DNA from 2 places in the Streptomyces sp. NBC_01635 genome. Region 2 is predicted to be linked to the other one. Evidence: predicted binding sites of a transcription regulator. Region 2 holds the regulator's gene; the other holds the start of a gene.

Region 1 (10,853 bases), 2.8 Mb from region 2:
CGCGGCCTGGAGGAGACGGCGGTCAACGACCTCGTCTCTCCCCCGTCGGGCGCCCCGCTGCTCAGCGGGCTTCTCGACATCGGCGGCTTCCGGCACACGGACCTGACGAAGGTTCCGTCGATGATGTTCACCCAGCCGAACTTCACCGCCACCACGAGTCTGGACTTCGCCGAGTCCCACCCGAACACGGTGGTCCGGGCGGGCGACCTGGATTCCGGCCCGCACATCGCGTTCTCGACCGACAACGGCGCCCACTGGTTCGCGGGCACGGACCCTTCGGGGGTCAGCGGCGGCGGCACGGTCGCCGCGGGTGCCGACGGCAGCCGTTTCGTGTGGAGCCCGCGGGGCGCCGGGGTGCACCACACGACCGGCTTCGGCACCTCGTGGTCGGCATCGAGCGGCATCCCCGAGGGGGCGGTCGTCGAGTCCGACCGGGTGGACCCGAAGACGTTCTACGGCTTCAGGTCCGGAAAGTTCTACGTCAGCACGGACGGCGGCGCCACCTTCACGGCCTCCCCCGCGACCGGTCTGCCGAGCGGTGACAGTGTGCGCTTCAAGGCGCTGCCGGGCGCCAAGGGCGACATCTGGCTGGCCGGCGGGGAGAGCGGCGGGACGTACGGGCTGTGGCACTCCACCAATGGCGGCCAGAGCTTCACCGAGCTGCAGGGCGTCGACGAGGCGGACACCGTCGGCTTCGGCAAGGCGGCCCCCGGCGCCTCGTACCAGACCGTCTTCACCAGCGCGAAGATCGACGGCGTACGCGGCATCTTCCGCTCGACGGACCAGGGGCGGAGCTGGACCCGGATCAACGACGACGCCCACCAGTGGGGTTGGACCGGCGCCGCGATCACCGGTGACCCCCGGGTGTACGGCAGGGTGTACGTGGCGACCAACGGCCGCGGGATCGTCTACGGCGACACCTCGGACACCGGGGGCGGGGACGACGGCGGCGGAGGTACCGACCCCGACCCGGATCCTGAGCCGACGGGAGCCTGCAAGGTGACCTATGAGATCACCAACCAGTGGTCCGACGGTTTCCAGGCCCAGGTCCAGGTGACCAACACCGGGCCGGACGCCTGGAAAGGCTGGTCGCTGGCCTGGTCGTTCGCGGACGGGCAGCGGGTGTCGCAGCTCTGGAACGGGGTTCACGCACAGTCGGGTCCGGCGGTGACGGTACGCAACGCCGACTGGAACGGCACCGTCGCGGCGGGCTCGTCGGTCGGGTTCGGCTTCACGGCGAGCCGTTCGGCGACGAACACGGAACCGGCGGCCTTCGCCCTCGACGGGCGGGCCTGCACGGTGGCGTGACCGGTTGAGGAGCGGTGAGCCCGCGGGGCACGTACGGCCGGTCCGGCCGTACGTGCCCCGCGGTTCTGTTCGGGGTCCGTGTGCTCAGGGCGTGTAGACCGCCGGACGCGGCGGGGTCGGCATGCCGTCGCCGAGGAAGAAGCCGGTGTGCGGCGGCTGGTTGTAGGCGGTGTTCTGCCAGGCCAGCGAGGTGCGGTACAGGGTGTCGTGGAGCAGTGTCGTGATCTTGATGTTGGTGTCGTGCGGGGTGGAGTAGACGCGCAGCGCGGTGTTGTCGCCGGTGCGCCAGACGACCTCTTCGCGCCAGTCGCCGAGGATGTCGCCGGACAGCACGGGTGTGGCCTTGGTGCCGTTGTTGGAGGCGACTCCGGATCCGGTCAGCAGGCGGGTGTCGGAGGAGGTGCCGTACTTGTCGATGCGGGTGCCGTCCAGGAGTTCGCGCACCGGGTCGCCGTCCCACCAGGACAGGAAGTTGGCGGAGGACGGTTTGCGGCCCTTGGTGCCGCCGCCCTCGTCGCGGATGCTGCCGTCGGAGGAGGACCACATCTCGGGGCCGGAGTTGCCCGACCAGATGTCGCCGGCGACTCCGCGCCCGTTGTCGCAGCAGGCGGAGAGCTTCCAGCGGACCGATCCGTTGGCCGGGTTGATGTAGAGGGCCGCTGGCTGGGAGGTCGACTCGGAGACCTTGTAGTACTCCAGGCCGGCGGTCGACGCGTCGAGGTCGCCGAGGTGCTGGGCGTCGCCGTGGCCGGTCTTCGTGGTCCACAGGCCGTTTCCGTTGTCGTCGACGGCCATCGCTCCGTAGACGATCTCGTCCTTGCCGTCGTTGTCGACGTCGCCGACGGACAGGCTGTGGGAGCCCTGGCCGTCGTAGCCCTTGCCGCTGTTGGTGGAGGAGTTGGTGTCGAAGGTCCAGCGCCGGGTGAAGGCGCCGCCTCGCCAGTCCCAGGCGGCGACGACGGAACGGGTGTAGTAGCCGCGGGCCATGATCAGGGAGGGCCGGGCGCCGTCGAGGTAGGCGGTGCCGGCGAGGAAGCGGTCGACGCGGTTGCCGTAGGAGTCGCCCCAGGAGGAGACGGTGCCGCGGGCCGGGACGTAGTCGACGGTGCCCATGGCCCTGCCCGTCTGCCCGTTGAACATGGTCAGGTACTCGGGGCCGGACAGGATGTAGCCGCTGGAGTTGCGGTGGTCGGCGGAGGAGCTGCCGATGACGGCGCCGGTGCCGTCCCGGGTGCCGTCGGCGGTCTTCATGGCGACCTCGGCCCTGCCGTCGCCGTCGTAGTCGTACACCTGGAACTGGGTGTAGTGGGCGCCGGAGCGGATGTTGCGGCCCAGGTCGATGCGCCACAGCCGGGTTCCGTCGAGCCGGATGCCGTCGACGATCGTGTTGCCGGTGTAGCCGGACTGGGAGTTGTCCTTGGCGTTGGTGGGCTGCCATTTGAGGACGAACTCGAGGGCGCCGTCGCCGTCGAGGTCGCCGACGGAGGCGTCGTTGGCCTCGTAGGTGTAGGAGACGCCGTCCGGGGTGGTGCCGCCGGCCGGCGGGGAGATCGGCACGTCCTTGTAGCCGGCGCGGAACTGGACGGCGTGCACGGAGTCGCCCTGCTCGACGCCGTTCACGACGGCGCGGACGGTGTAGTCGGCCTGGGACGGGGCGCCGGAGTGGAAGAACGTGGTGGAGCCGGTGACGGGGGTGGAGTTGACCTTCGTACCGGCCCGGTAGACGTTGAAGGAGACGTTGTCCGGGTCGGTGCCGAGCCAGCGCCAGCTGACCAGGTTGCCGCTGCCGTTGTACACGCTGACCACGCCCCGGTCGAGTGCCTCGACCTGACGCGCCGTGGCGGCTTCGGCGGTGCCCGCGCCGAGCCCGGTGAGCCCTGCCCCGGCGAGGGCCACGGCGGTGAGGACCGCGGGCAGGGCGAACCGGAGTCCGCGTGGCCTGTGCGGGTGTCTCTGCGTGTGCCTGTACGAGTGCCTGTACGGGTGCTTCACGGGACGAACCTCCAGGGAGGACGAGGGGATTCCGCCCCTCAGTCGCCACCGGTCACGGCCTGGTTGCCGTACTCCGTAACGGAGTTCACCCGAGTCCGGGACACGCCGAGCCGTCTGTGGTTGCCGTCTTTCCCCCCTTCCCGGGTGCCGGTGGCTTCCGGAAGGCGCGGAGGTGGAAGACCGGGTCGGGGCGGGGGCTGTCCTGGCCGGGGAGGGCGGCGAGGCGGGCGGCGAAGGCGTCGGCGAGGGGGGAGCCGGGGGGCACCGTGACGAACCAGCCGCGGCGCAGGTCGGCGACGGTGCGGCGGGGGCTGCGGCCCTGGCCGTGGCCCCGGAACACGGCCTGTCCGGCCGGAACCAGGCCGTGGTCGGCGGCGCAGGCCGCCACGTCGGCGGCGAGGTCGCGCGCCGGGCTGCGCGGGCGGGCGGAGAGGACGGCGTCGATGTCGCTGCCCACGTTGTGCGAGGCGGCCTTGTCGACGGTGGTGACGTAGACCCCGCCGGGTCGCAGGACCCTGGCGCACTCTTCGACGAGGGCCCGCACGTCCTCGGGGCCGGACTGGAGGTGCAGCAGCCACACGCTGACGACGGCGTCGAACCGGGCGTGGCCGAACGGTAGTTTCCGGCTGTCGGCGCGCACCACGGCGCCGGGCAGACGGGCCGCCGCGATCCGGGTCATCGACGCGGCGAGGTCGACGCCGGTCACCCGCAGGTCCGCGCGGGCCGAGGCGAAACGCCGGGTCACGATGCCGGTGCCACAGGCGATGTCCAGCAGGTCGCGCGCCCACAGGGGGATCAGGTCCAGCACCGCCTGCGCGGCGGCCGCGGCCCGGGGCTCACCGCCGCGTGAGGCGTCGTACCGCCCCGCTTCCTCGTCGTAGTCGAGCACACACCTCAGTGTGCACCGTGACCGGGTGCCAAGTCCTCTATTTTATGGGCCAGTTCGACGTCCTTCGCGGTGACGGCGCCTCCCGCGCTGTGCGTGTGGACGGCGACGGAGACCGTGTTGTAGCCGAGGGTGAGGTCGGAGTGGTGGTCGAGTTCCTCCTGCACCTGGGCGACGTGCACGACCATCGCGGTCGCCGCGAAGTGGGAACCGAGCCGGTAGGAACGGGTGAGCCGGCCGTCGTCGAGCGACCAGCCCGGCAGGCCGGCCAGCCGGTCCTCGATCTCCTGCGGCGACAGCGGTTCGGCGGGTTCGGCGGGCATGGGCTGCGCTCCTCCTCTGTCCCCCTGGCGGTCGGGGTTCTCCTCCGCCCAGCGTGCCACAGGACGTGCCGCCGGGCCCTGCGCAAGAAGCCAGAAGGGGGCAGGAGGGAGCAGGCAGGCGGAAGGAGGCCAGGGAGGTGCGGGCTCCCGCTCGCGGCGCCCTCTCGGCTACCGTCCTGGCATGAGCACTCTCCCGCCCGGTACCGCTCCCGCCACTGCCGGAGGCGTGGGTCCGCTGCTGCGGGCCTGGCGGGAGCAGCGGCGGGTCAGTCAGCTGGAGCTCGCGCTGCGCGCGGACTCGTCCGCCCGGCACATCAGCTTCATCGAGACCGGCCGCTCCCGGCCCAGCGAGCAGATGGTGCTGCGGCTGGCCGAGCACCTGGACGTCCCGGTGCGGGAGCGCAACGCGCTGCTGCTGGCGGCCGGTTACGCGCCCCGGTTCCCCGAGACCCCGCTGGACGATCCGGCGCTGGACGCGCTGCGCGAGGGCATCGAGCGGCTGATCGCCGGATACGAGCCGTATCCGGCACTGGTCGTGGACGCGATGTACGACGTCGTGGCCGCCAACCGCGGGGTCATGATGCTGTTCGGCGGCGTGCCGGAGTCGCTGCTGGTGCCGCCGCTGAACGCGGTGCGGCTCACGCTGCACCCGCAGGGCCTCGCGCCCCGGATCCGGAATCTGCGGGAGTGGCGCGGCCACCTGCTGGAGCAGATGGAGCGGCAGATCGCGCTCCGCCGCTCCGCACCGCTGCGCGCGCTGTACGAGGAGGTCGCGGCGTTCCCGGTGCCGGAGGCCGGGCCGGGCGAGGGAGCGGGGGATACGGGCGGATCGGAACAGTCCGCCTCCGTGGCGTACTTCGCGCTGCCGATGAGGATCGAGCACGAGGGCCGGATCCTGTCGTTCGTGTCGTCGATCTCCACCTTCAACACACCGATGGACGTGACCGTCGCCGAACTGGCCGTGGAGACGCTCCTGCCGGCCGATCCAGCGACAGCCAAGTACCTTCAGTCCTGGTTGAGTTGAGACAACTTCAGGGACCTGTGCTGGAGCAGGGCGAAGCCGGCCACGACGAGCGCCTGGAGGACCGCCCACACCGCGCCCGCCGTGCTCGGCTCGAGCCACAGCACGAGGGCGGCGCAGCTCATCACCGCCCAGGCCAGGTTGACCTCGACGACGGCCCGGACCCCGAACGCCGGCGGATGTCTGCGCGAGGCCAGCAGACCCACGGCGGCCGCGTACACCGCGAGGAAGGCGCCGAGCCAGGCCAGCAGACCCGGGCCGACGCCGAGGAAGCGGCCGAGCGGGCCGGAGAGGGAGAGGTAGGCGAGCGCGTTGACGCCGGTCACGGCGGCGTCGAGGACCAGGAGCCGGCGCAGCACGGACTGCGGGCCGGAGGTCCGGGCAAGCGAGGCGGGCTGGGTCGCGGACATGACGAATCACCCTCCGTCAGGATCGGGGTCGGGGTCGGGGTCGGGGCCGAGGTCGAGGTCGGAGCCGAGGTCTCACCGGGTCGGTGGCGGGCCCCGGGTCACCACTGCGGGCTGGGTCGCGGTGGCCGCGTACGCCCTGCAGGATGCCGGATATCGCACACCTTGCGCGCAGCCGGATCACGGGACGGATCCGGACCGGGTCCCGGACCGGAGTGCGCCGGCCCGGAACCCGGTGCGTCCACGATCCCGCCCGCAGCGGGTCGCGGTCGATTACCCGGGACGTCATGCCCCGGGCGCCCGGGAACAGGAGCGCCCGGCCGTCACTCGTGAGAAGGTCGGGCGGGCATGGCAGACTGATCGTGTGTTGTGGGGGCGTTGGGGAGACGTGGCGTGAGTGAACGGCGGGCCGCACCCACGGTGGGCCAAGTGGTGCTCGGCAGGCGGCTGCAGGAACTGAGGGAGACGGCGGGTCTCACCCGGGAGGAGGCCGCCCGGGTCCTGCGGGTGGCTCCCGCTACCGTCCGGCGGATGGAGACGGCCGAGGTCGCGCTGAAGATCCCGTACATCCAGATCCTGCTGACGGCGTACGGGGTGTCCCAGGGCGAGGCGGCCACCTTCATCGGGCTCGCGGAGGACGCGAACCGTCCGGGCTGGTGGCAGCGGTTCCACGACGTGCTGCCCGAGTGGTTCAGCCTGTACGTGAGCCTCGAGGGCGCTGCCCGGGTCATCCGGTCCTACGAGCCGCACTTCGTGCCGGGGCTGCTGCAGACGGAGGGCTACGCGCGTGCCGTCCTGGAGGCCGGGACGATCGGGAGCCAGGGGCCGGAGGCCGTCGAGCGACATGTGTCGCTGCGGCTGGAGCGGCAGCGGCTCCTGGAGCGCCGGGACCCGCCCCACCTGTGGGTGATCGTGGAGGAGACGGTCCTGCGGCGCCCGGTGGCCCGGGACGGCCGGGTGATGCGCGAGCAGTTCGACAAGTTGCTGGAGTGGTCCGAGCGGGACCGGATCACACTCCAGGTGGCCGAGTTCGCCGACGGCCCGCACCCGGGGACGTACGCGCCCTTCTCGCTGTTCCGGTTCGCCGAGCCGGAACTGCCCGACATGGTGTTCACCGAGTACCTGACCGGCGCCCTGTACCTGGACTCCCGCAAGGAGGTCTCGGTGCACCTGGAGGTGCTGGACCACATGACGGCGCGGGCCGCCTCCTCCGAGCACACGCAGAAGATGCTGCGGGAGTTCCGGGACGGCTACTGAGCGCCGCCGCGCCCGTCCTGCCCGCGGCTCCCGGCACGGCCGTCGTTTCCGTCGCTTTCGTCGTCGACGATCTCCGCGTCGACGACACCTTCCTCCTCCTGCGGTGAGGTGTGCTGCCCGGTGTCGCCGGTGGACTCCTGACCGGCCTGGGCGTACATCGCCTGGCCCATCCGCTGGCTGACGGCGGCGAGTTTCTCGACGCCGGCGCGCAGGGCGGCGGTGTCGGCGGACTGCTCCAGCAGGGGCTTCAGGTCGGCGACGGCGGCCTCCACCTCTGACCTGGTGCCGGCGGGGATCCGGTCCTCGTTGTCCCGGATGAACTTCTCGGTCTGGTAGACGAGTTGCTCGGCCTGGTTACGGGTCTCGGCGGCATCCCTGCGCTTGCGGTCCTCGTCGGCGTACTGCTCGGCCTCGCGCATCATGCGGTCGATGTCGTCCTTGGGCAGCGCCGAGCCGCCGGTGACGGTCATCTTCTGCTCCCTGCCGGTGGCGAGGTCCTTGGCGGAGACGTGCATGATGCCGTTGGCGTCGATGTCGAAGGCCACCTCGATCTGCGGGACGCCGCGCGGGGCCGGGGGCAGACCGGTCAGGTCGAAGACGCCGAGCTTCTTGTTGTACGCCGCGATCTCGCGTTCGCCCTGGTAGACCTGGATACCGACCGAGGGCTGGTTGTCGACGGCGGTGGTGAAGGTCTCCGAGCGCCGGGTGGGGATGGTCGTGTTGCGTTCGATCAGCTTGGTCATGATGCCGCCCTTGGTCTCGATGCCGAGGGACAGCGGGGTGACGTCGAGGAGCAGCACGTCCTTCACGTCGCCGCGGATGACGCCCGCCTGGAGGGCCGCTCCGACGGCGACGACCTCGTCCGGGTTGACGCCCTTGTGCGGGTCCTTGCCGGTGAGCTCGCGGACCAGGTCGGTGACGGCGGGCATGCGGGTGGAACCACCGACGAGGATGACGTGGTCGATCGCGGAGAGTTTCACCCCGGCGTCCTTCACGGCCTGGTGGAAGGGCGTCTTGCAGCGCTCCAGCAGGTCGGCGGTGAGTTCCTGGAACTGGGCCCGGGTGAGCTTCTCGTCCAGGTGCAGCGGGCCGTCGGCGGAGGCCGTGATGTAGGGCAGGTTGACGGTGGTCTCGGAGGAGGAGGACAGCTCGATCTTCGCCTTCTCGGCGGCCTCCCGCAGCCGTTGCACGGCCATCTTGTCCCGCGTCAGGTCGATGCCGTACTGGCTCTTGAAGCGCTGGGCGAAATGGTCGAGGAGGCGCTGGTCCCAGTCGTCGCCGCCGAGATGGGTGTCACCGTTGGTGGCCTTCACCTCGATGACCCCCTCGCCCATCTCCAGGAGCGACACGTCGAAGGTTCCGCCGCCCAGGTCGAAGACGAGGACGGTCTGCTCGCTCTCCTTGTCCAGGCCGTAGGCGAGGGCCGCCGCCGTGGGCTCGTTGATGATCCGCAGGACCTTCAGTCCGGCGATCTCCCCGGCCTCCTTGGTGGCCTGCCGCTGGGCGTCGTCGAAGTACGCCGGTACGGTGATCACGGCGTCGGTGACGTCCTCGCCGAGGTAGGCCTCGGCGTCCCGCTTCAGCTTCTGCAGCACCCGGGCGGACAGCTCCTGCGCCCGGTAGCGGGTGCCGTCCACGGAGCCCTGCTCCGGGAAGTGCCACTGCCCGTCGCCCATGTGGCGCTTGACCGAGCGGGCGGTGCGGTCGATGTTCGTCACCGCCTGCCGCTTGGCCACCTCGCCGACCAGCACCTCGCCGTTCTTCGCGAAGGCCACGACGGAAGGCGTGGTCCTGGCGCCCTCCGCGTTGGTGACGACCGTGGACTCACCACCCTCCAGCACGGCCACCACCGAGTTCGTGGTTCCCAGGTCGATTCCGACCGCACGTCCCATCGCTGTCCCCTTCCGTCAGGGCACACCTCTCCGGCCTTCTGGATTTCCAGCACAAAACTTGAGTGCGCCGTTGTCAATAGTTTGCCTGGGTAGTTTGTCAATCACCCCTCAAGCGCTCGCTGCACGCAGTTGCACGGCGCGCCGGGGGCGGTCGGTGATCAGTACGTCCACGCGCCGGTCGGCGAGGAAGGCGCGCATCGGGGCGTCGTCGTTGACCGTCCACACCATGGTGAACAGTCCGTTGCGGGCCGCCTCGCGGAGCACCCCGCCCCGCGCGAGGCGCTGGTGCGCCGCGATCCCGCGGGCGCCGCAGGCGCGAACCCGCCGCATGGGCAGCAGTTCACTCAGCCGGGTGCGCGCCAGCCGGGTCCGCGGGATCCCGGTGCCGTTGCGGCCGAGGGAGAGCGCGGTGCGTACGCCGGGGAAGGCCTCGGTGATCGCGGCGACGGAACGGTCCTCCAGGCTGGTGGCGACGAAGCCGTCCCGGCCGAGCAGGGCGATCGCGCGGCCGATCAGCTCCCGCTCGTGACCGGTCTCCTTCAGGTCCAGATGCCCGACGAGTTTTCCGGCGATCAGCTCCATGACGTCGTCCACGACGGGGACGGCGTACCCGGCGTGCTCGCAGAGCCCGGCGTGGGTGAGTGCGGCCAGCGGCGGACCGGTGCGTCCCGCGCGGGCGTCGTGGTGGACGACGAAGACTCCGTCGGCCGTGCGCCGCACGTCGAACTCGACGTACTCCGCGCCGGACCGCAGGGCGTCCTCGTAGGCCTCACGGGTCGCGGGCGCGGTGCGTTCGGAGCCTCCCCGGTGCGCGGACACGGCGGGCCGTGACGTCATACGGGTCGTCTCCCTGCGTTCGGGGCCCTGGAAGGTGTTCGGGGGCCCGGAGGCCGGGACCTCCGGGCCCGGTGTTCCGGAGGCGGGTGCGGACGCGTCACAGGCCGCCCCTGCGGAGCGGCCTGCGGTTGTCCTGCGGGTGCGGCGAGCGGGGTCAGGAGAGCTTCGCCGTCAGGGTGATCTCGGTGCCCTTCAGCGCCTGGCTGACCGGGCAGTTGACCTTGGCGTCCTCGGCGGCGGCGAGGAAGGCCGCCTCGTCCAGGCCGGGGACGGTGCCCTCGACCGTGAGGTGGATGCCGGTGATGCCCTGGCCGGGCACGAAGGTGACGTCGGCGGAGGTCACCAGGCGGGTCGGCGGGTTGCCGGCCTTGTCGAGGATGTTGGAGAAGGCCATCGAGTAGCAGCTGGAGTGCGCGGCGGCGATCAGCTCCTCGGGGCTGGTTTTGCCGTTCGCCTCCTCCGCACGCGACGCCCAGGTGACCGGCTGCTCGCCGATGCTGCCGGAGGAGTCGAACGTGACGACCCCGCTGCCCTTGATGAGATTGCCTTCCCAAACGGTGTGCGCGGAGCGTGTGGCTGCCATGACTGTTCCTTCCAAATGTCCGGACGCGGTGTCCGGTCCGTGCTCGGTCCGGGTTCCCGTGTCACTGGGTTCCCATCCCCCCATCTGATCACACTCCGTGTCAACTGACGTGGAAGACGGGTCCCTTCGAAGTGAACGGCAGCCGCGCGCCGCGCGGGATCAGGTAGGCGTGTTCCCTCCGTACCCGCAGCACGTCGCACCAGCCGTCGGTGATGACGAGGACCGGTGCGGTCCTCGGGAAGTCGTCCGCGCGCTGGAGCAGGTCGATGCCGGGCTGGAGCACCGTGCCGCCGCGCCCCCGGACCCGAACCCTCCCCCAGAGCCCGAACGGCCTGGGCGGTGCCCCC
Region 2 (10,853 bases):
GTCGACCGCGGCGAGCAGGTCGGTGATGTTCTCGTTGTCCTGCCCTTCGAGCAGGGCGAGCAGCAGGTGGGCGGGGGTGAGGTCGGGGTGTCCCCCGGTCAGGGCCCGATTGCCGGCTGCGTTGATCGCGTCCCGGCTCCGGTTGGTCAGCTCGGCGTCCACGTTCGCGTTCTCCTCCTTGCGGTGACCGTTCAGCGGCCCTCACGGCCGACATCGACTTGGCTGACTCGGTCAGCGTACACAAACTTGAGTCTATTCCACTCAAGGTGAGGACGGGAGGGCCGGAGTGATCGAGTTTCCGGGCCTCCCGGCTTCCGGCGCGACCACCGGCCGCTCACCTCCGCGTACCTCCGTGTACCTCCGTGTACCTCCACCCATGGATACGCACGCACCCCCGGGATGTGCACGCACACACGCACGTGAATACGCACGGGCGCGGGCGGGCAGAGGCGCGAGCGGGCAGGGCGCGGGCGCGTGCCGGAGAAACGGAGCGCGGCGGGCGTCACGGCACGGATCGGGGTGGGGTCGCGGCGCGAGGGCGCGGGCGCGGGCGCGAAGGCGGGGCCCTGCGCGAAAGGCGTACGACGGGCCCGCGCGCGGGGGACGACATTCGCCGGCCGTGGGTGACACTGGGGGCGGCACCGGTACGGCGGCGCGCGGGCCGGCCGGCCGGGGCGTGCGGTGAAGGCGCGGTCGGGGGAGGCCACCCGCGGGCACGGCCGGCAGCGGCTCCGGCACGGGGGAGCACGGCGATCGCGCCCGTACACGTGAGGCGGCGACGAGACGGGGGGTGAGGCGGTGGTGAAGATCCGTAGCGTCCGACGACCGGTTCCGGCCATCACTCGACCCCGGCCATACCCGGAAATGTCCCCGCAAACTGCAGTGGCGTCACCGTGTTCAGGTCACGGTGACGCCACTGCGGGGGGAAGCACCTGCGCGATCTTTTACGACGGGGGAATCGCGTCAGGCACTGCGGGGGGTGGCCGAGATGGTCCGGGAAGCGGGGGAGCCGGACTCCACCTGCTCGTGGTCCCGTTGGTCCAGGTTCACAAAGATCATTCCGTACCGGATGGCACACCGCACGGGCTGCGGCGCCCCACGGGGCCGCCGCAGGCACCGGTACGCCCGTACGTCCTGGTCCTCGTCGCGCGTGACGACGACCGGTTCACCGAACACGGTCACCATCAGGGAGTCACCGCTGTGGGGGATGGCGGTGACCAGGTCGATGAAGTGCCATCCGGACCGGTAGGCGGTGGCCATCTCGCGGCGGAAGGATCGGTCGTCGGGAGGCGTGGTCATCACTCAGCCCCAGCTGCTGTCGGCCGTGCCCATGGAGCCGGCGCCCACCACCGGTCCCCAGCTGCTGTCCAAAGACACGGAGTTGGCGCCCACCACTGGTCCCCAGCTGCTGTCCGCCCGGACGTCGCCCTTCGCGCCGGCCGGGCCACTCAGCACCCCGAAGGCCACGACGGCGGAGAATGCGGCGACAAGCACCGAGCGAAGCGTTCTCTTGCGCATAGTCGGCTTCGTCCTCACTCGAAGATCACCCTTTTCCCCCGTCAGGTACGACGATGGCTCATTCGGGCACGTCGTGGCCACACAATCGGTGCATCATGTTCCTGCATGTTCAGGACCCTGTGGGGTGGAGATTTGACAATGAATCGGATGAACAAGACACATCCCCATGCGGTCACCGAACTGTGCGAGGCCGGCAGCCGTCTCTATGCCGACGCTTTGCGCGCGGGCCGCATCGCCCGTGCGGACGTGGAGCCCGCTCCCTGCCTGATGGAGCTCGCCCTGCTGCATCCCGACCCGGACGACCCCAGCTGGCTGCGCCCCCTCTCCCCGGCGGTAGCCCTGGCCCACCGGCTCAACCCCCTGGAACGGGAGATCACCGAGCGTCGGCGGATGTCGATCGAACTGGCCGACGCCTTCGAGCCGTTCATGGCCCTCAGCGCCCAGACGTCGATGACCACCCACTCGATCACGGTGCTGGAGGGCTTCGACCGGATCAACGCCGCCCTCGATCTGGCCACCGCGCAGTGCCGGTCCGAGATGCTCACCGTCCAGCCGGGCGGCCGTCGGCTGGAACACACCCTCGCCCAAGGGCTGGAGCGCGACCAGCAGCTGACCGAGCGGGGGGTGCGCATCCGGACCCTCTACCAGCACACCGCCCGCCACAGCCCCGAGACGCTGGCGTACGTGGCACGGTTCGACACCAGCAGGGTGGAGTACCGCACCATCGACGAGCTCGTGGAGCGGCTCGTCATCTGCGACGAGACCGTGGCCTTCATCCCCACCCGCGACGACCGTCAGGTCGCCCTGGAACTGCGCCATCCCGGCCTCGTCCGCTACCTGATCAAGGTCTTCGAGTTCATGTGGACCCGCGCGGTCCCCCTGAGCATGGGCGCCCCGTACGAACCGGCCTCGGACGGCCTCACGGACATCCAGCACTCCATCGCCAAGCTCCTCGTGGAGGGCCACGTCGACGAGGCCATCGCCCGGCGCCTGGGCATGAACGTCCGCACCTGCCGCGCCCACATAGCCAAGCTGGCCTCCGCCCTCGGCAGTGGCAGCCGCGCCCAACTGGGTTATCTCATCGCTCAGTCGGGGATCCTCGAACAGGAGAACTGAGCACCGGGGGTGAGCGAGCCACACATGACGGCGAAGACGCACGACCACGGAAGGGAGGAACTGTGCGGGGCGGGGGTGGAGTTGTACGCACGTTCCCTGCGTGAGGGGCACGTCCGCGCGCAGGAGGCGCGCGCTGCTCCCTGTCTGGTCGACTTCGGGCTGCTGCATCCGGCCGTCGACGATCTGAACCGCCTGGAGCCCGTCGAACCGACCGTCGCCCTTCACGGGATGCTGCGGGCCTGCGAGGCGCGGATCGCGGACGAACGGCGGCGCGAGGAGCGACTGGCCGAGACGTTCCAGCCGCTCATGCGGATCGGCAGGCTCCGCGCAACGGGGGCGGACACCCCGATGATCCGGGTTCTCAGCGGCTCGGAGCGGATCAACAAGGCCCTCTTCGAAGCTCTGGCGGAGGGGACCGACGAACTCCTGTGCATCCAGCCGCACAGGAACCACTACAGCTCCGGGCGCGGCGTGACGGCTCAGACCCTCGCCCTGGAACGCGACCAGGCCTTCCTCGACCGCGGCGGCCGTATCCGCACCCTGTACCCGCACAGCCAGCGCCACGTCTTGATGGTCATCGCGCGCTACGAGCAGTTGAGGGGCGACGCGGAGGCCCGCACTCTCGACGAAGTGACCGACCGTCCCATCATCGTCGACCGGGCCGTCGCCTTCGTCCCCTCCGACCGTGACGGCCGCGTCGCGCTGGAGATCCGGCACCCGACGATCGTCGGCTACCTGGCCACCGCCTTCGACCGTTTCTGGCGGCCGGCCACACCGATGCACCCCCAGGCGGTCCGCCGGCCCACGCTGAACGGCGTCACGCCCCGCCAGCGCGCCATCGCCGCGCTCCTCGTCGAAGGCCACACCGACGCCGTGATAGCCGACCGCCTCGGCATGAACGTCCGCACCGCCCGCGTGCACATCGCCAAGATCGCCACGACGTTGGGCAGCGGGAGCCGGGCTCAGCTCGGGTACCTCATCGGGCAGTCCGGGATTCTCGATCAGGAATCGTGACGGAGGCGGAGGCCGCCGCCGATCGCGGTGGGCCGTCCAGGCCGGCCTGGGCCATTTTGACGCCCAGCTGGGTACGGCTGGCCGCGCCCAACGTCTCCGACAGCCGGGCGATGTGGGCCCTGCAGGTGCGCACGCTGATCCCCAGCCGCTCCGCGATCACCGCGTCCTGGTGGCCCTCCGCGAGCAGTGCCGCGATGGACCGCTCCCGGTGCGAGATGCCCTCGATGCCGGTGTCGGGGAGCGGGGCGGCCAGCGGGAGGGCGAGCCGCCACAGCCGCTCGAAGACCGTGCCCAGGTACTCCACCAACGCCGGATGCCGCAGCTCCAGGGCCATCGAGCGCTCGGCGTTGGCGGGGATGAAGGCGACCGTACGGTCGAAGAGGATCAGCCGCTCGGTCACCTCGTCCAGCGTCCGCGCCTCCACCGCGGCGCCCATCAGCTCCAGGTACCCGTGCAGCCCCTGGCCGTGCCGGGCCACATGCGTGTAGAGGTCCCGCATCCGCACCCCGCGCCCGCGCAGCGCCGTCGCCCGGTGCAGGCCCTCCGACAGCTCCGCCTCGCGCCGGATGCCGCCGGGCTGGACCGTCAGCACCTCCGTGGTGCACGCCTGCGTCGCTTCGTCCATCGCGGCCTGGATACGGGCCACCCCGTCCAGCACCCGGATCGCCGGGCCCTCCCCGGCCGAGGCGGCGAAAGCCTGCGGTGACTGCGTCCCGCGGCCGAGGCCGGCGTACCACTCGAAGGCCTCGACGGCCGAACCCACGCGGCGCTGGCTCGCGCTGACCTCGTCGTACATCCCGCGCAACAGCCGGGTCATGACCTCCTGCGGGGCGGTCGGCACCAGCCATTCCATGTCGTCGGGGTCCGGGTGCAGCAGGGCCAGATCCAGCAGACAGGGCACCGGTTCCCCGTCCCGGCGCGGCACCCGCCCGCGCCGTACGGCCCGGGAGTACACGCGATCCCCGAGGTCGCACAGTCGGTCAGCACCATGTGGATGCTCGTCCGTCCCGCGCCCGGCCATTGCCCGCCCACCCCCGGTTCAGCCACTTTCCGATGCGCAACTATGCGCGGACCCACCCGGCTCCGCAACACGGCTCCCGTCGGCACGGTCGCCGGAAACCGCCGGTATGACCTTCTATGCCCCTGCCTCGACTCGTCACATTGCAACAAACCGGCGGTGGTCGGCCCCACATGAGCGGCGGGAGAACGGCGGGGTGCGGGGCGAGGACGCGGGACGTGCGCGGGCGGGAACGACACTGCCGGGGAGGGCGGCGGTCCGCACTCCCCGGCAGGGCGGTCGACAAGGCGGTCGACGTGGTCCGGCGGCCGAAGACCCGCCGCCGGACAGGCCTTACTTCAGTCCGGCCTTGTCGCACGCCTCCTTGTAGGGGGCCGTGCAGATGTCCGACAGCTTGTAGATTCCGTCCGCGACGACCGTGTCCGCGATGTTCTCCTTGGTCAGGGCGACCACGGGCACCAGCTTCGCCGGAATGTCCTTGTCGGTGGGGCTGTCGACGCGGTCGCCGGTCAGCGCGTCGAACTGGATGGCCTTGCCCTGGATCCGTGCCACCGCGATCTCCGCGGCGGTCTCGGCCTCGGTCGGGTAGGACTTGTAGACGCTCATGAACTGGTCGCCCAGGATGATCCGCTGCACGCCGTCGAGTTCGGCGTCCTGGCCGGTGATCGGGGGCATCTCGGTCACCCCGGCGGCCTTCAGCGCCTTGATGACGCCGCCCGCCATGCCGTCGTTGGCGGAGTAGACCGCCGCGATGTTGCCCGCGCCGATCTCGGCGATCGCCTCGGCCATGTTGGCCTCGGCGTTCTCCGGCTTCCAGTCCTTGGTGTCGTAGGTCTTGGCGATGGTCACCGCGTCCTGGAGCTCGGACAGCGCCCCCGCCTTGAACTGCTTGGCGTTCGGGTCGGTCGGCGAGCCGTTCATCATGACGATCTTGCTGGTGACCTCGCCGTCGCCGCCGAGCGCCTCCAGCAGGGTACGGCCCTGGACCTCGCCGACCAGCTCGTTGTCGAAGGAGATGTACGCGTCGATCGGGCCCTCGGCCAGCCGGTCGTAGGCGATGACGGGGATGCCCTCGTCCTTGGCCTTCTCCACGTCCTCGGCGATGGCGTGCGCGTCGACCGCGTCCAGCACGATGACGTCGACCTTGTCCTTGATCATCTGCTGCATCTGGCTCGACTGCTTGCCCGCGTCCGCATCGGCGTTGGCGTAGTCGACCTTGCCCTTGTCGCTGGTGAGCTCCTCCACCTTCTTCTTGAAGATGGGGTAGTCGAACTGCTCGTACCGGGTGTTGGCCGTCTCCGGCAGCAGGAGCCCGATGGTGACATCGTTCCCCTTGGTGGGGCTCGCTCCGTCGCTGCTCCCCGTCGCGTTGAGTGCACCGCAACCGGCGAGCATGACGGACATCGAGGTGACGGCGACTGATATGGCGATACGACGCATGCGAGGGCTCACTTCAGTACGTTTTTGGACGTGGGCAGAACATTGCGGCCCATGTGACTGAAAAGCCAACGCTCCAGCGACCAGTGGCGTCAAGACCAACTACTTAACGAGATGAACACAGCACCGTGCGCTGAAGTCGTGTGGGCTCGGCGAAAGAATCGCACATATCTCCTACACGCGCATACACGTGCTGCTCACAGCCGTGCGCGGGGCGTACACGGGGGCACTCGGGACTCCGGTTGACGCACCGTCAACAGCCCGCGCACAGACGGGGCCCGGAGGTTCGGACGAACCTCCGGGCCTCGCCCAGTACCTCACTTTTGCGCCAAACGGAACTTCTCCGTCAGGCCGCAGCCTTCCCACGGGGACACTTCCGTCACCGCACCGCCGCCCCGGACCGACGCTTTCACGCCGGCCGACGACGACCGGACCGGGTGCCGGCCGTCAGTCGGTCTGCTGCTGGCGCTTGGGCCGCCACACCACCAGCGCGCTGGTCTGCTGGACCTCCTGGTACGGCACCAGGTCCCGGCGGTACGATGCGTGCACCGCCGCCTCGCGCTGCCGCATGGTCGCGGCCACGCCGTCCAGGGCGCCCTCCAGCTCCGCCACCCGGGCCTGCAGCGCGGCGACCTGGTTCTCCAGTTCGATGATGCGCTTGATGCCCGCCAGGTTGATGCCCTCGGTCTGCGACAGCTGCTGCACCTGACGGAGCAGCTCGATGTCACGGGCCGAGTAGCGGCGGCCCCGGCCCGCGGTGCGGTCCGGGGAGACCAGCCCCAGACGGTCGTACTGACGCAGCGTCTGCGGATGCAGCCCGGAGAGCTGGGCCGCCACCGAAATGACATAGACCGGAGTGTCCTGCGTCAGTTCGTACGGATTGCGTCGACGACCGTCCATCGCCCTCAAGCTCCCTTCGCGGCCTGGAACAACTCCGCCCGCGGATCGTCGTCCGCGGTCGCCTCGCGATACGCCTCCAGTGCGTCACGAGCCTTCCCCGGCAGGTCCTTGGGAACACTCACCTCGACGGTGACCAGCAGATCACCGCGCGAGCCGTCCTTGCGGACCGCTCCCTTGCCGCGGGCCCGCATGGTCCGCCCGTTGGGTGTCCCCGGGGGCAGCTTCAGCGTGACCGGCGGACCGCCGAGCGTCGGAACGCGGATCTCCCCGCCGAGCGCCGCCTCCGGGTAGGTGACCGGGACGGTGACGGTGAGATTGTCGTCCTTGCGGCCGAACACCGGGTGGCTGCCGACGTGCACGACCACGTAGAGGTCGCCCGCCGGGCCGCCGCGCTCGCCCGGAGCGCCCTTGCCCCGCAGCCGGATCCGCTGACCGTCGCTGACCCCCGCGGGGATGCGCACCTGCATCGTCCGCGAGGACTTGGCCCGGCCGCTGCCCTTGCAGATGTCGCAGGGGTTCTCCGCGGTCAGACCGCGGCCCTTGCAGTCGGGGCACGGGTCGGTGAGCGAGAAGCCGCCGCCACTGCCCCGGGCGACCTGCCCGGTGCCGACGCAGGTCGGGCACACGCGCGGTGTGCCGTTCTTGTCGCCGGTTCCCGAACAGGCCTTGCAGGCCTGCTGGGAGGACATCCGCAGCGGGACCGTCGCCCCCTCGATCGCCTCGGTGAAGCTCAGGGTGACCTCGGACTCGATGTCCTGGCCGCGCCGGGGCTGGGTACGCGTGGTGCCCGTGCCACCGCGGTTGAACAGCCCGCCGAAGACGTCGCCGATCCCGCCGCCGAAGCCGCCGGCACCGGCCTGGCCGCCCTGACCACCGCCCTGGCCGCCCCCGAAGAGGTCACCCAGGTCGAAGTTGAACGACCCGGCTCCGCCCGCGCCCGGCCCCGCGCGGAAACCACCGCTGCCGAAGAGCGAGCGGGCCTCGTCGTACTCCTTGCGCTTCTTGGGGTCACCGAGGATGTCGTTCGCCTCGGAGATCTCCTTGAACCGCTCCTCCGCCTTGACGTTGCCCTTGTTGGCGTCCGGGTGGTACTCGCGGGCGAGCTTCCGGTACGCCTTCTTGATCTCGGCCTCGGTGGCGTCCTGAGGGACGCCGAGGACCTTGTAGTAGTCCTTCTCGATGAAGTCCTTGGTACTCATCCCCGACGTCCCTCCTCTCCTGACCTGCTCGTCCTGCCCGCCTCCGCCGGCGTGCCGCGGACGCCGGCGAAGGCGTCAGCCCTCCTGAGGGCCACCTGTCTCCTTGTCGTCCGCCGCCGCCTCGGTGCTCTCCTCGGCCGGCTTGCCCGGTTGGGCGCCCGGCTGCGGTTCCGCCACGGCCACCCGCGCGGGGCGGATGATGCGCTCGCCGATGCGGTATCCCGGCTGCAGTATCGCCACGCACGTCGTCTCGGTGACGTCCGGGGCGTAGGAGTGCATCAGGGCCTCGTGGATCGTCGGGTCGAAGGGCTCGCCCTCCTTGCCGAACAGCTGCAGGCCCATCTTCGCCACGGTCGACTCCAGCGACTCGGCGACGGACTTGAACCCGCCGACCAGCTCACCGTGCTCCCGCGCGCGGCCGATGTCGTCGAGCACGGGCAGGAGCTCGGTCATGAGGTTCACCGCGGCGACCTCCTTGACCGCGATCCGGTCGCGCTCGACCCGGCGGCGGTAGTTCTGGTACTCGGCCTGGAGCCGCTGAAGGTCCGCGGTGCGCTCGGTGAGCGCCGTACGCACCTGGTCCAGCTGCGCCACCAGCCCGGCGTCGGGACCCGAGTCCCCGGCCGGGGCCGCCGCCTCCTCCGCAGAGGGGGTGGCGGCCTTCGGCTCGGCCTCGTCGGCCGGAACGCCTGAGGGGACGTCGGGCTGCTGCGACTGCTCGTCGAAGCCCGGGGTCTCCTCGGTCACGCCGCACCGTCCTTACGTTCGTCGTCCACGATCTCGGCGTCGACCACATCGTCGTCCGCCTTGGCCCCACCGGCGCCGGCCCCGCCGCCCGCGGCCTGGGAGGCCTGCGCGTCGGCGTACATGGCCTGGCCCAGCTTCTGGGAGACGGCCGCGACCTTCTCCGTGGCGGTGCGGATCTCGGCGGAGTCGTCGCCCTTGAGCTTCTCCTTCAGCTCGGCGACGGCGGCCTCGACCTCGGTCTTGATCTCGCCGGGAACCTTGTCCTCGTTGTCCGCGAGGAACTTCTCGGTCTGGTAGACGAGCTGCTCGCCCTGGTTGCGGGACTCGGCGGCCTCGCGGCGCTGGTGGTCCTCCTCCGCGTACCGCTCGGCCTCCTCACGCATGCGGTCGACCTCGTCCTTCGGGAGCGAGGAGCCGCCGGTGACGGTCATCTTCTGCTCCTTGCCGGTGCCGAGGTCCTTCGCCGTGACGTGCATGATGCCGTTGGCGTCGATGTCGAAGGAGACCTCGATCTGCGGGACGCCGCGCGGCGCCGGCGGCAGACCGGTCAGCTCGAACATGCCGAGCTTCTTGTTGTACGCCGCGATCTCGCGCTCGCCCTGGTAGACCTGGATCTGCACCGACGGCTGGTTGTCCTCGGCCGTGGTGAAGATCTCGGAGCGCTTGGTCGGGATCGTGGTGTTGCGCTCGATCAGCTTGGTCATGATGCCGCCCTTGGTCTCGATGCCGAGGGACAGCGGGGTGACGTCGAGCAGCAGGACGTCCTTGACCTCGCCCTTGAGGACACCGGCCTGGAGCGCGGCACCGATCGAGACGACCTCGTCCGGGTTGACGCCCTTGTTGGCCTCCTTGCCGCCGGTCATCTCCTTGACGAGCTCGGCGACGGCGGGCATACGGGTGGAGCCACCGACGAGAACGACGTGGTCGATCTCGGACAGCGCGATGCCGGCGTCCTTGACGACGTTGTTGAACGGCGTCTTGCAGCGCTCCAGCAGGTCCGCGGTCAGCTGCTGGAACTGGGCGCGGGTCAGCTTCTCGTCGAGGTGCAGGGGGCCCTCGGCGGAGGCCGTGATGTAGGGGAGGTTGATCGTGGTCTCGGTGGACGCGGACAGCTCGATCTTGGCCTTCTCGGCGGCCTCACGGAGGCGCTGGAGCGCCATCTTGTCCTTGCCCAGGTCCACGCCGTGCCCGGCCTGGAACTGCTTGACCAGGTAGTCGACGACGCGCTGGTCCCAGTCGTCACCACCGAGGTTGTTGTCACCGTTGGTGGCCTTCACCTCGACGACGCCGTCGCCGATCTCCAGCAGCGAGACGTCGAACGTACCGCCACCGAGGTCGAAGACCAGGATGACCTGCTCGTCCTTGTCGAGGCCGTACGCCAGGGCGGCGGCCGTCGGCTCGTTGACGATGCGCAGCACGTTCAGGCCCGCGATCTCGCCGGCCTCCTTGGTCGCCTGGCGCTCCGCGTCGTTGAAGTACGCCGGGACGGTGATGACCGCGTCGGTCACCTTCTCGCCCAGGTACGCCTCGGCGTCCCGCTTCAGCTTCTGGAGCACGAAGGCGCTCATCTGCTGCGGGTTGAAGTCCTTGCCGTCCAGGTTGATCTTCCAGTCGGTGCCCATGTGGCGCTTGACCGACCGGATGGTCCTGTCGACGTTGGTCACGGCCTGCCGCTTGGCCACCTCGCCGACCAGCACCTCGCCGTTCTTCGCGAAGGCGACGACGGAAGGCGTGGTCCTGGCGCCCTCGGCGTTGGTGATGACGGTGGGCTCGCCGCCCTCCAGAACGCTGACGACGGAGTTAGTCGTGCCCAGGTCGATGCCGACCGCACGTGCCATTTCGATTCCTCCAGCTGACTTGAGTGGAACAGGCTCAAGCATGCCTGACGCCCGGCGCCGGGTCAA

What was found. Region 2 encodes HspR, which represses chaperone genes until heat shock. Its sites were predicted from a motif close to TTGAGNNNNNNNNNCTCAA; they were not measured.
Region 1: dnaK (molecular chaperone DnaK) is a predicted target of HspR. The motif match lies at 9,145-9,163, and genes of this name have one in related genera.

The regions. Positions count from the first base shown of each region.
Region 1 is NZ_CP109277.1:7,636,574-7,647,426, reverse strand. Features, by position in the region: gene OHB56_RS35540 (cellulose binding domain-containing protein) at 1-1,308, shown strand, start outside; gene OHB56_RS35535 (rhamnogalacturonan lyase) at 1,393-3,300, opposite strand; gene OHB56_RS35530 (class I SAM-dependent methyltransferase) at 3,386-4,189, opposite strand; gene OHB56_RS35525 (4a-hydroxytetrahydrobiopterin dehydratase) at 4,195-4,509, opposite strand; gene OHB56_RS35520 (helix-turn-helix domain-containing protein) at 4,691-5,533, shown strand; gene OHB56_RS35515 (hypothetical protein) at 5,515-5,940, opposite strand; gene OHB56_RS35510 (helix-turn-helix transcriptional regulator) at 6,331-7,194, shown strand; gene dnaK (molecular chaperone DnaK) at 7,188-9,086, opposite strand; gene OHB56_RS35500 (glycerophosphodiester phosphodiesterase family protein) at 9,195-9,923, opposite strand; gene OHB56_RS35495 (OsmC family peroxiredoxin) at 10,078-10,506, opposite strand; gene OHB56_RS35490 (DUF2201 family putative metallopeptidase) at 10,607-10,853, opposite strand, start outside.
Region 2 is NZ_CP109277.1:4,812,355-4,823,207, reverse strand. Features, by position in the region: gene clpB (ATP-dependent chaperone ClpB) at 1-162, opposite strand, end outside; gene OHB56_RS22475 (hypothetical protein) at 964-1,299, opposite strand; gene OHB56_RS22470 (hypothetical protein) at 1,303-1,494, opposite strand; gene OHB56_RS22465 (helix-turn-helix transcriptional regulator) at 1,666-2,634, shown strand; gene OHB56_RS22460 (LuxR C-terminal-related transcriptional regulator) at 2,659-3,648, shown strand; gene OHB56_RS22455 (LuxR C-terminal-related transcriptional regulator) at 3,611-4,669, opposite strand; gene OHB56_RS22450 (substrate-binding domain-containing protein) at 5,000-6,106, opposite strand; gene OHB56_RS22445 (heat shock protein transcriptional repressor HspR) at 6,551-7,003, opposite strand; gene dnaJ (molecular chaperone DnaJ) at 7,009-8,202, opposite strand; gene grpE (nucleotide exchange factor GrpE) at 8,278-8,949, opposite strand; gene dnaK (molecular chaperone DnaK) at 8,946-10,787, opposite strand.